Regions from separate parts of the Actinomadura meridiana genome, predicted to be linked through region 1. Evidence: riboswitches for the same ligand, from Rfam matches in the RefSeq annotation. Region 1 holds a riboswitch; the other holds the start of a gene.

What was found. Region 1 has a riboswitch for ZMP and ZTP ahead of ABD808_RS23710 (bifunctional methylenetetrahydrofolate dehydrogenase/methenyltetrahydrofolate cyclohydrolase). Riboswitches for the same ligand answer to the same signal wherever they lie in the genome.
Region 2: another riboswitch for ZMP and ZTP. It lies ahead of ABD808_RS07325 (serine hydroxymethyltransferase); the one in region 1 lies ahead of ABD808_RS23710 (bifunctional methylenetetrahydrofolate dehydrogenase/methenyltetrahydrofolate cyclohydrolase).

What each region holds. Positions count from the first base shown of each region.
Region 1 is NZ_BAABAS010000016.1:63,334-69,248, forward strand. It holds gene purH (bifunctional phosphoribosylaminoimidazolecarboxamide formyltransferase/IMP cyclohydrolase) at 1-863, shown strand, start outside; gene ABD808_RS23705 (hypothetical protein) at 1,134-1,310, shown strand; ZMP/ZTP riboswitch at 1,333-1,418, shown strand; gene ABD808_RS23710 (bifunctional methylenetetrahydrofolate dehydrogenase/methenyltetrahydrofolate cyclohydrolase) at 1,443-2,288, shown strand; gene ABD808_RS23715 (FHA domain-containing protein) at 2,501-3,220, opposite strand; gene ABD808_RS23720 (DUF3017 domain-containing protein) at 3,411-3,854, shown strand; gene ABD808_RS23725 (NADP-dependent isocitrate dehydrogenase) at 3,943-5,157, shown strand; gene ABD808_RS23730 (malate dehydrogenase) at 5,362-5,915, shown strand, end outside.
Region 2 is NZ_BAABAS010000004.1:694,411-700,325, forward strand. It holds gene ABD808_RS07300 (cytochrome P450) at 1-127, shown strand, start outside; gene ABD808_RS07305 (isocitrate lyase/PEP mutase family protein) at 124-888, shown strand; gene ABD808_RS07310 (GNAT family N-acetyltransferase) at 892-1,488, opposite strand; gene ABD808_RS07315 (carboxymuconolactone decarboxylase family protein) at 1,481-2,152, opposite strand; gene ABD808_RS07320 (class I SAM-dependent methyltransferase) at 2,264-3,055, shown strand; gene ABD808_RS07325 (serine hydroxymethyltransferase) at 3,059-4,330, opposite strand; ZMP/ZTP riboswitch at 4,383-4,468, opposite strand; gene ABD808_RS07330 (RNA polymerase-binding protein RbpA) at 4,584-4,955, opposite strand; gene secG (preprotein translocase subunit SecG) at 5,046-5,282, opposite strand; gene tpiA (triose-phosphate isomerase) at 5,434-5,915, opposite strand, start outside.

The DNA.
Region 1 (5,915 bases):
GCGTCCCGGGCGAGTCCGGGCTGGCGGGGGCCGAGCAGCTGTACGGCAAGGAGATGTCCTACAACAACTACGTGGACACCGACGCCGCCCGCCGCGCCGCCCACGACTTCGCCGAGCCCTGCGTCGCGATCATCAAGCACGCCAACCCGTGCGGCATCGCGGTCGGCGCCGACATCGCCGACGCGCACCGTCGGGCGCACGCCTGTGACCCGGTGTCGGCGTACGGCGGCGTCATCGCGGCGAACCGTCCCGTCACCGCCGCGATGGCCCGGCAGGTCACCGAGAGCTTCGCCGAGGTCGTCATCGCCCCGGCGTTCGACGACGAGGCCGTCACCGTCCTGAAGGACCGGTTCAAGAACATCCGCCTGCTCGTCTGCCCCGACGTCCCGGCGGGCGCCACCGAGTACCGCCGCATCGACGGCGGCCTGCTCCTCCAGGGCGTCGACCGGGTGGACGAGCCGGGCGACGACCCGTCCGGCTGGGAGCTCAAGACCGGCGAGCCGGCCGACGAGGCCACCCTCGCCGACCTGGCGTTCGCGTGGAAGGCGATCCGGTCGGTGAAGTCCAACGCGATCCTGCTCGCCTCCGGCGGCGCGACCGTCGGCGTCGGGATGGGCCAGGTCAACCGGGTCGACTCCGCCAAGCTCGCCGTCGCGCGGGCCGGAGCGGAGCGGGCGGCGGCCTCGGTCGGCGCGTCCGACGCCTTCTTCCCGTTCCCGGACGGCCTTGAGGTGCTGACCGAGGCGGGCGTCCGCGCCATCGTCGAACCCGGCGGTTCCGTCAACGACGACAAGGTGATCGAGGCCGCCGCCAAGGCCGGAATCACCCTCTACTTCACCGGCGTAAGGCACTTTTTTCATTGAGCTTTTCTCCTCCTTCGGCCCGGGGGGCCTCCATCGTCGAAAAACTCGTGCGATCGCTGCATCGCTCTCGACTCGCCTAGCGGCTCGCTTCGCGATCAGGTTCTCGCTGGCTCGAACCTGCCTTCGGACGCGATCGCAGTGGTCAGGGTTTGTGTGGGGCGGGGTGAGTGACCGGGGCGCGGTGGGACGGTTCACCTTCCTCGACGGGTAGCCTCTGCCTGGCCGCGCCCCCCTGGTGACCTGGCGCGGGTGACCCCCTGTGGAGGCGCGGTGAACGAGTTCCTGTCGCTCATGCTGGTCGCGGTGTACCGGACGGACGCGCTGCTGATGGAGTCCCGGCAGCTCATCGGGCTCGTCGCGGCCGTCCTCGCGGCGATGCTGGCCGCGCAGGTCGGCTGGCACGGCACGGACCGGATCCTCACCTGGCGGGGCCGCTCCGAGGACTGACCGCCCGCCCGGTCAGTAGCATGGGGTGTCACGCGACTGGCGCGGTCAAGGTGGATCACCACCGGGGAGCGAACGACAGTCCGTACACCGCGCGCCTGGGTGGACGGGACCGGCAGCCCCGTGGAGGAACGCATGACCGCACAGATTCTGGACGGCAAGGCCACCGCCGCCGAGATCCGCTCGAACCTCAAGGGCCGTGTCGAGGCGCTGCGCGACCGTGGCGTGTCGGTCGGGCTCGGCACCGTCCTCGTCGGCGACGACCCCGGCAGCCACTCCTACGTCAACATGAAGCACCGCGACTGCGCCGAGGTCGGCATCGAGAGCATCCGCCGCGACCTGCCCGCCACCGCGTCGCAGGACGACGTCGAACGCGCCGTCGCCGAACTGAACGCCGACCCCGCGTGTACGGGGTACCTCGTCCAGCTGCCGCTGCCGAAGGGCCTGGACGAGCAGCGCGTGCTTGAGCTCATCGACCCGGCCAAGGACGTGGACGGCCTCCAGCCCACCAACCTCGGACGGCTCGTCCTCATGCAGCCGGGCCCGCTGCCCTGCACGCCGAAGGGCATCATCGAGCTGCTGCGCCGCTTCGACGTCCCGATCGAGGGCGCCGACGTCACAGTCGTCGGCCGTGGCATCACCGTCGGCCGTTCCCTCGGCCTGCTGCTGACCCGCCGCACCGAGAACGCGACCGTCACCCTCTGCCACACCGCGACCCGCGACCTGGCCGCGCACACCCGCAACGCCGACATCGTCGTGGCCGCCGCCGGGGTCCCCGGGCTGATCACCGCCGACATGGTGAAGCCGGGCGCCGCCGTCCTGGACGTCGGCGTCTCCCGCGTGGACGGCAAGCTCGCCGGTGACGTCGCCGACGACGTCCGCGACGTCGCGGGCTGGGTCGCGCCGAACCCGGGCGGCGTCGGCCCGATGACCCGCGCGATGCTCCTCGCCAACGTCGTGGAAGCCGCCGAACAGGCCTGACGCCGGGCACGGCGTCTGAGTCCGGCACGGCGTCTGAGTCCGGCACGGCGTCTGAGTCCGGCACAGCGAAGGCCGCCACCAGCACCCAGGTGGCGGCCTTCACCGACACTCCCGCCGGACGGAGACCGCGCCGTCACTTGCGCGGCCCCGTCCGGACCGGTTCTGCGATCGCCCTCACGCTCACGCGCTGCCCGGAGGGCGATCGCGGGCTTTCAGCTGGCCCTTCGCCCCGCCGCGCTCGGGGCACGGGTGGGCGCGCCGACGTGGCCGTGGGCCGCACCCGCCCTTCGGGCCTCGGGCCGGACCCCGGGCACCCGTCCGTCCATGGGCGGGCGGCCCTGCGGGACGTGCACCGGCGGCAGCGGCCGGACGAGGCCCATGGCGATGACCTCGTTGGCGAGCCGCGTACGCCGGTTGGCGCCCTCGGGGATCCGGAACTTCTGGTAGAGGCGCAGCAGATGCTGCTTGACGGCCGCCTCCGTCACCACCAGTTCCCCGGCGATGTCGCGCGCCGTGGCCGGGGCCACGAACGCCTCGTCGGACAGGGCGGGACGGCAGAGCGAGGTCAGCACGTCGACCTCGCGTCGGGTGAGCTCGGGCGCGACGGCACGCCGCAGTTCGACGTCCGGGTCGACCTCCTCACGGGGGATTCCCCCCATCCGGCAGCGCGCCGTGCCGAAGCTCACGACGTCACCGTCCTCCAGGACTCGGCGGGCGATCGGGCGTCCGTTGACACGGGTCCCGTTGCGGGACAGGCCCATGTCCACGACGTAGATGTACGGTCCGCGCCGGACGATCTCCGCGTGCAGACGGGACACACTCGTGTCGTCGAGGCGGACATCGACTCCTCTCCCTCTCCCGACCGTCGTAACGTCGGGGCGCAGCGGCATCACCAGCCCGCTGTCCTCGATCCGCATGAACGGCCCCTCCACGGCAGTCCTCCCAGCTAGTTAGCGACCCCTGTCTGCCGGGTTACCCGGGCGCCTACCCGTCACACCCTCCTACTGGCGAGTAGGTCCGATGCCGCAGGGGATTCCGGCCTCTCCGGCATCACTGGTGTCCCGTCCGTCCCACGGTGGGACGATGTCGTGCCCGGAACGGATTCCGGATACCGTGAGGGCCATGAGCACCCAGGTGCGTCGGCGCAGGCGCAGGGCGCCGCGCCGCAGGGCCGCCGCGCCGCACTGGCTGGCGCAGCTTCCGTACCTGCTCGTGCTCAGCGGCGTCGGCGCCGGGCTCACGCTGTGCGCCTTCAACTACTTCCGCAAGGGCTCGGGCCTGATGGCCGCCGCGCTGCTGCTCGGCGCGCTCGCCCGGCTCCTGCTGCCGGAATCGCAGCTCGGGCCGCTCGCCGTCCGCAGCCGCTCCATCGACTGCTGGACGCTCGTGATCCTCGGCGAGATGGTCGCGTTCGTCTCGCTGAGCGTCCCGCCGATGAACAAACCGGGCCTCGCCCTCGCGGGCGCCTTCGGCGTGCTGATCCTGTTGGCGCTGGTGGCGCGCGGTACGCGGCTGCTGGTCACCGGCCGCCGGGACGGTGACCCGCCCGGCCCAGGGCAGGTCTAGACCTCACGGGGCCCTCGGCTAGCCTAGCCAGTTGAGCCTTACAAGGTGTCTTTCAGCTCGCCAGGTGTAGGAAAGGGACAGCACCAGCATGCCCAAGATCAAAGTAGCGGGCCCGGTCGTCGAGCTCGACGGCGACGAAATGACGCGGATCATCTGGAAATTCATCAAGGACCAGTTGATCCTGCCCTACCTCGATGTCGACCTGAAGTACTACGACCTGGGCATCGAGCACCGCGACGCCACGGACGACCAGGTCACCGTCGACGCCGCCAAGGCCATCCAGGAGCACGGCGTCGGCGTGAAGTGCGCCACCATCACCCCCGACGAGGCGCGCGTCGAGGAGTTCGGCCTGAAGAAGATGTGGCGCTCCCCGAACGGGACGATCCGCAACATCCTCGGCGGCGTGATCTTCCGTGAGCCGATCATCGCGTCCAACATCCCCCGGTTGGTCCCCGGTTGGACGAAGCCGATCATCATCGGCCGCCACGCCCACGGCGACCAGTACAAGGCCACCGATTTCGTCGTTCCCGGCCCGGGCAAGGTGACGATCACCTACACGCCCGCCAACGGTGACGAGCCGATGGAGTTCGAGATCGCCGACTTCCCCGGCGGCGGCGTCGCGATGGGCATGTACAACTACGACGACTCGATCCGTGACTTCGCCCGGACGAGCATGCGGTACGCGCTCAACCGCGAGATGCCGCTGTACATGTCGACGAAGAACACGATCCTCAAGGCGTACGACGGCCGGTTCAAGGACCTCTTCCAGGAGATCTACGAGACCGAGTTCAAGGCCGAGTTCGAGTCCAGGGGCCTCACCTACGAGCACCGCCTCATCGACGACATGGTCGCCGCCGCGCTCAAGTGGGAGGGCGGGTTCGTCTGGGCCGCCAAGAACTACGACGGCGACGTCCAGTCCGACACCCTCGCGCAGGGCTTCGGCTCCCTCGGGCTCATGACGTCCGTCCTGATGACGCCTGACGGCAAGACCGTCGAGGCCGAGGCGGCGCACGGCACGGTCACCCGCCACTACCGCCAGCACCAGCAGGGCAAGCCGACGTCGACGAACCCGATCGCGTCCATCTTCGCCTGGACCCGTGGCCTCGACCACCGCGGCAAGCTCGACTCCCAGCCCGAGGTCGTGAACTTCGCCCGCCAGCTGGAGCAGGTGTGCGTCGAGACCGTCGAGTCCGGCCAGATGACCAAGGACCTGGCGCTGCTCGTCGGCGACTCGACGCCGTACCTCACCACCCAGGGTTTCCTGGAGGCCCTCGACACCAACCTCCAGAAGAAGGTCGGCTAGCCGCCCTCCACGGATTGAAGGCCGCCCCGGGATCGTCCGGGGCGGCCTCAATCTTTGTTCGAGCCATGCCGGGTGGCGTACCTGCCGCGTGGCGGGTAGGGGGCGCGCGATAGCCTGAACCCGGAATATCTCGATAGCGAGAGAACCCGCGCGGCGGCGGGCTGGCGGGCTCAGGACACATCAGCAGGAGAGAAGAAGAAGGCAATGACGCGCACCCCAGTCACCGTTACCGTCACCGGCGCCGCGGGCCAGATCGGCTACGCGCTCCTGTTCCGCATCGCGTCCGGTCAGCTCCTCGGCGCGGACGTCCCCGTACGCCTGCGACTGCTGGAGATTCCACAGGCCGTGAAGGCCGCCGAGGGCACCGCGATGGAACTGGACGACGGCGCGTTCCCGCTGGTGTCCGGCATCGACATCCTCGACGACGCGACCAGGGCGTTCGACGGAACGAACATCGCGCTGCTCGTCGGCGCCCGTCCCCGCACGAAGGGCATGGAGCGCGGCGACCTGCTGGAGGCCAACGGCGGCATCTTCAAGCCGCAGGGCGAGGCCATCAACGCGGGCGCGGCGGACGACGTGAAGGTCCTGGTCGTCGGCAACCCCGCCAACACCAACGCCCTCATCGCCCAACAGCACGCGCCCGACGTCCCGGCCGACCGCTTCACCGCGATGACGCGCCTCGACCACAACCGCGCCCTCGCCCAACTCTCCAAGAAGTCGGGCGTCCCGGTCGCGGACCTGCGCAAGGTGACGATCTG
Region 2 (5,915 bases), on a different contig from region 1:
CCGTCGGGAACGTCCCCACCTGACGTTCGGCGCGGGTCGACGGCCGTGCCCTGCCGCCGAGCACGCCCTGCACCTGGCCGCCGGGGTCGTCGAGGCGGTCCTGGACGGAACGGAGGCCCGCCGATGAGGTTCCACGACCTGCATCATGGTGATCGTCCGCTGCTGCTGCCGAACGCCTGGGACTTCGCGAGCGGCGCGGCGCTGGTCAAGGCCGGGTTCCCCGCGATCGGGACGACGAGCCTCGGCGTCGCCGCGGCCGCCGGGAAGGCCGACGCCACGGGCGATACCCGGGACGAGACCGTCGCGCTCGCCAGCGTCCTGTCCCGTCTGCCCGTGCCGGTCACCGTCGACATCGAGAATGGGTTCTCCACGCGGATCGGGGAGGTCGCCGAACTCGTCACCGACCTCGCCTCGTTCGGGATCGCCGGGATCAACCTGGAGGACGGCCGCGCCGACCAGACCCTCACGCCGCTCGACCACCAGACCACCCTGATCTCCGCCGTGAAACGGGCCGCGCCCCAGGTCTTCCTCAACGCCCGAACCGACACGTTCTGGCTAGGCGACCCCGACCGAGACGAAACGCTCCGAAGAGCCCGCGCCTACACGGAGGCGGGCGCGGACGGGGTCTTCGTGCCCGGCATCATGGACGACGCTGACATCCGCGCCGTCCTCGACGCCACGAACGTGCCGCTGAACGTCCTGCACCTGCCGGGCAAGACCGAGTTCGACCGGATGGCGCGCCTCGGCGTCCACCGCATCAGCACCGGATCACTACTGTTTCGCGAGGCCCTCCAAACAGCAGTCACGACAGCGCTCGGCGTCACCGGCCAGAACGCCGGGCACCCCACCCCCACCTACGAAGACATCCAGGACCTCATCGGCGGCTAGCCCTCACGGGACGGCGTCGACGACGGGGCGGTAGCCGATCCAGCGGGAGCGGTCGGCCGCGTAGTAGGCGGCGCCGTCAGGCCCCGATGGGCCGTCCGGGGGGCGGCGCATGCCGAGTTGTAGGGCGATCTCCGCCGACGTGGGGTTCGCCATGTCGATCTCGGCGGTGACGCGGCGCACGCCGACCACCCCGAAGGCGTAGTCCAGGACCGCGCGGGACGCCTCGGCGGCGAGGCCCTGGCCCCAGTGGTCCGGTTCCAGGCTGTAGAGGATCTCCACGTCCGCGCCGTGGCCGAGCGGCCCCTCGTGGTGGCTGAGCCCGGCCACCCCGATCAGCGGGTCTCCCGGCGCGGCGGGCCCCGGGTCGTCGGCGTCGACGGACCAGCGGACGGGGCGCAGCGCCCACAGCCCGTAGCCCTCGGTGGCGAAGTCGCGCTCGCTGGAGTCGATGATCTCGGCGACCTGGACGGCGGAGATCAGCCGGTCGTCGAACAGGTGCCGCCGGACGAGCGGGCCCGTCCAGTGCGTCAGCAGCGCGGCCTGGTCGCTCATCGCCACCGGGTGCAGGGCAAGCCGCACCGTGCGCAACACGTCAGTCATCGGCGTTCCCCGTCGGGGGCCAGGCGGGCGCGGGCTCACCGTCCGGGACGCCGACGCGGAACACCCGCATCTGCAACGCCAGCGCCTTGTAGTAGCCGACGAGGGTGACCAGCTCCACGACGGCGGCGCGGCCGAGCGTGGCGACCGCCTCGGTGAACACGGCGTCGCCCAGGTCGTCCTCGGCGGCGAGTTGCCGGGCCGCCTCGTACACGACGCGTTCGCGGACGTCCGCGAGCATCGGGGCGCGGCCGTCGCGGAGCGCGTCGATCTCGTCGTCGCCGAGACCGGCGCGGCGGGCCAGCGGACGGTGCGCGCACCACTCGTAGTCGGAGCGCAGCCGCGCCGCGACGACCAGCGTCGCGATCTCCCGTTCCCGTTCGGTGAACGCGGTGCGGAACCGCAGCGCCGCCCCGAGGTCCTGGAGTGGCAGCCCGACGGACGGGCTGTACAGCATGGCGTTGAACGGGCCGAGGAGACGTCCGTACTGGTCGGCGAGGACGGGCGGCGGCACGCGGCCGGAAGCGCGGGGGCCGCCCGTCACCGCCTCGTAGACGGTTCGCTGCTCGTCGCTCAGGGTGCCGGGGAGCAGCAGCGGGAGCCGGGTCGTGGACGGACCGGGCGGAGGTCGGTCATTGACGTGCTCACCGCTCACGGGGTCGATCACTTACCGCACGCTAGGCGGTCGGACGGGGCGGCTCAAGACCCGGTCCGGAATGTGAAACCCCGGGCGCACGCTGACCTGTCGGCGGCGTGACACCGACATGACCCTGGCAGGATGGGCGGAGTGAGCGGCATCTACGACGACCCGTGGGCGTACGAACTGGCGTGCTCGTTCCGCGACGTGTCCGCCGACGTGGACGTCCTGCTCGCCTGGTGCGCGGAACACCAGGTCAAGCCCGCGTCGATGCTGGAACTGGCCGCCGGGCCCGCCGAGCACGCACGCGAGTTCGCCCGCCGTGGCGTCGCGGCGACCGCGCTCGACCTGAACCCGGCGATGTGCGCGTACGCGGTCAAGGAGGCGGAGCGCGGCGGCGTCGACGTGACGGTCGTCCAGGACGACATGACCCGGTTCGACCTCGACCGCCGTTTCGACCTCGTCGTGACCATGCTCGACTCCACGTCCCACCTCCTGACACTGGACGCGTTCGTCGCGCACCTGCGTTGCGCCGCCGCGCACCTGTCGCCCGGCGGCCTCTACGTCGTGGAGATGGCGCATCCGCGCGACCGTCTCACCGACGAACCCAGCGTCGGCACCGGCTGGACGGTCGAGCGCGACGGCGTCCACGCCACGGTCCGGTGGGGCGAGAGCGGCGACCGGCTCGACCCCGTCACGCAGGTCGCCGACGACCACGTCACGATGACGATCACCGCCGACGGGGCCACGCGGGTGCTGCGCGACGTCGTCCCGTACCGGTTCTGGACGGCGACCGAACTCGACGCCGCGATCCGGCTGGCGGGCGGCCTGGAGACCGTCGCCCGGTACGGCGACTTCGGGGCCGGTGAGGCCGCCGTGGCGCTCACCGACCCCGCCGCCTGGCGCATGATCACGATCCTGCGCGGCGCCTGACCGCTACGGCGTGGCCGTCCAGCCCGGCATCGGGTAGGACGCGAGCAGCTCCCTGATCTGCGCGGCGACCCGTTCGACGACGCTCTCGTCGCCCTTGGCCGCGGCCTGCACGACCTCGTCCATCCACGCCGCGACCTGCGGCATCAGCTCCTCACCGAGGCCCCGGGTGGTGATCGCGGCGGTGCCGACGCGCAGCCCGGACGGGTCGAACGGCTTGCGCGTGTCGAACGGGACGGCGTTGTAGTTCAACTCGATCCCGGCGCGGTCGAGGGCCTGCGCGGCGGGCTTGCCGCCGATGCCCTTTTTCGTCAGGTCGATCAGGATGAGGTGGTTGTCGGTGCCGCCGGACACCAGGTCGTAGCCCCGGTCGCGCAGCGCGGCGGCGAGGACCACGGCGTTCGCGACGACCTGCCGCGCGTACGCGGCGAAGCCGGGCTGGGCCGCCTCCCGCAGCGCGACGGCGATCGCGGCGGTCGTCTGGTTGTGCGGGCCGCCCTGGAGGCCCGGGAACACGGCCTTGTCGACCGCCTTCGCGTGCTCGGCCGTCGACATGATCATCGCGCCGCGCGGGCCGCGCAGCGTCTTGTGCGTCGTCGTGGTGATCACGTCGGCGTGGCCGACGGGCGACGGGTGCGCGCCGCCCGCGATCAGGCCCGCGATGTGGGCGATGTCGGCGGCCAGCACCGCGCCGGTCTCCCGGGCGATCTCGGCGAACGCCGGGAAGTCGATCGTCCGGGGGATCGCGGTGCCGCCGCACCAGATGACCTTCGGTCGCTCCTTCAGCGCCAGGTCGCGGACCTGGTCCATGTCGACCCGTCCGGTGTCGGCGCGCACGTCGTACCGGACGGGACGGAACCACTTCCCGGTCGCCGACACCGACCAGCCGTGCGTGAGGTGCCCGCCCATCGGCAGCGACAGGCCCATCACGGGGTCACCGGGCTCCAGGAACGCCAGGTACACGGCGAGGTTCGCGGGCGACCCCGAGTACGGCTGGACGTTGGCGTGCTCGGCGCCGAACAGCTCCTGCGCCCGCCTGACCGCCAGCGCCTCCAGCGGGTCGATGACCTGCTGGCCCTCGTAGTAGCGCCTGCCCTCGTACCCCTCGGAGTACTTGTTGGTCAGGACGCTGCCCGCGGCCTCCAGGACGGCGGGCGACACGTAGTTCTCCGAGGCGATCAGCCGCAGCTTCTCGTACTGGCGGCGGGCCTCGGCCTCCACCATTCCGGCGATCTCGGGGTCTTCGGCGTGGAGATGGGGAACGGCCGGTTCGTGCATGTGAGCCTCCGCGGTCGCGGCGCCGGGACGACGGTCGGCCCCGGCGGAAAGGGCCCGACACCCAGGCGCGCGGTGTGCGGACTGCTTCGCTCCCCGGTGGTCGACTCCACCTTGACTGCGCCAGTCGCGTACCCGCCATCCTACCGACCCACCCGGCGCCGCGAAGGCATCGCGTCCGATCCGCCCGGAAAGGCGCATGGTCCGCGACCCCTCGTGGGGCGCGGACCATGTGACGTGCGGTGGGGCTTGGGCCTCAGCGGCCTGCGGCCTCCAGTGCCTTCTTGACTGCGGCGCGCTTCTTGCGGAGCTTGGCCAGCGCCTCTTCGAGGATGGCCTCGCCGTCCTCGTCGCTGCGCCGCTCCTTCACGTATGCCAGGTGCGTCTTGTACGGCTCGGTCTTCGGCGGTGCCGGGGGATTCTCCGAATCCTGCCCGGCGGGGAACCCGCAGCGCGGGCAGTCCCAGGTCTCGGGGACCGCGACGTCCGTCGCGAAACTCGGACGGGTCTCATGCCGGTTCGCGCAGTAGAAGGTCACCCACACGCGGGGGGCGGCGTCGCCGCGTTCCGCCTCTCCCATCGGACCGGCCCCGACACGGCTGCCCCGAATCGCGTTGCCACTACCCACGGAGTACTCCTCGCTTGGTCTATCGCCACCGCCCGTACCTCCAGCTAGGGGCGGTGCGGCGCTCGCTAATGGTCAATCGGAACGGGTGACTCAGGCGTTGCCCTTGAACAGCAGGCCGAGGGCGACGATCGAGGCGAACCACATGACGCCGACGGCGATCGTCAGCCGGTCGAGGTTGCGCTCCACCACCGACGACCCGCCCAGGGACGACGAGACGCCGCCGCCGAACATGTCGGACAGCCCGCCGCCCTTGCCCTTGTGCATGAGGACGAGGACGACCATCAACAGGCTCGTGACGATGAGCACGATGGACGATGCGATGATCACGATTCTTCAGCGCCTTGTCTCTAGGTCAGGACGGTCTGTAGTGGGACGGTGGACCGGCCCGGGCGGTTTACCCGTCAGCTACGAAGGGTACGACGAACCAGCCGCTGGTTCGGCATGAACCCCCAGTTCACGCGGAATTGATCAGTTTTGATCAGACTGGAAGATCCCGATACCGGCAGATTTTGACGAACTCTCCCGGGTCCAGGCTGGCACCACCGACCAAGGCGCCGTCCACGTCGGCCTGCGCCATGAGCTTGGCGACGTTGCCGCCCTTCACCGAACCGCCGTACAGGATACGCACCTCGTCGGCCACTCCGCCGTCGTACAGCTCGGCGAGCCGCGTTCTGATCGCGGCGCAGACCTCCTGCGCGTCCTGCGGGGTGGCGACCTCGCCGGTGCCGATCGCCCACACCGGCTCGTAGGCGATCACGGTGCGCCGCACCTGGTCGGCCGGGATCTTCTCCAGCGCGCCGTCCACCTGCGCCAGCACGTGCGCGACCTGCCCGCCCGCCTTGCGGACGTCCAGGCCCTCGCCGACGCACAGGATCGGGGTGATGTCGGCGGCGAGCGCGGCCTTGGCCTTGGCGTTGACGAGCGCGTCGTCCTCGCGGTGGTACTGGCGGCGTTCGGAGT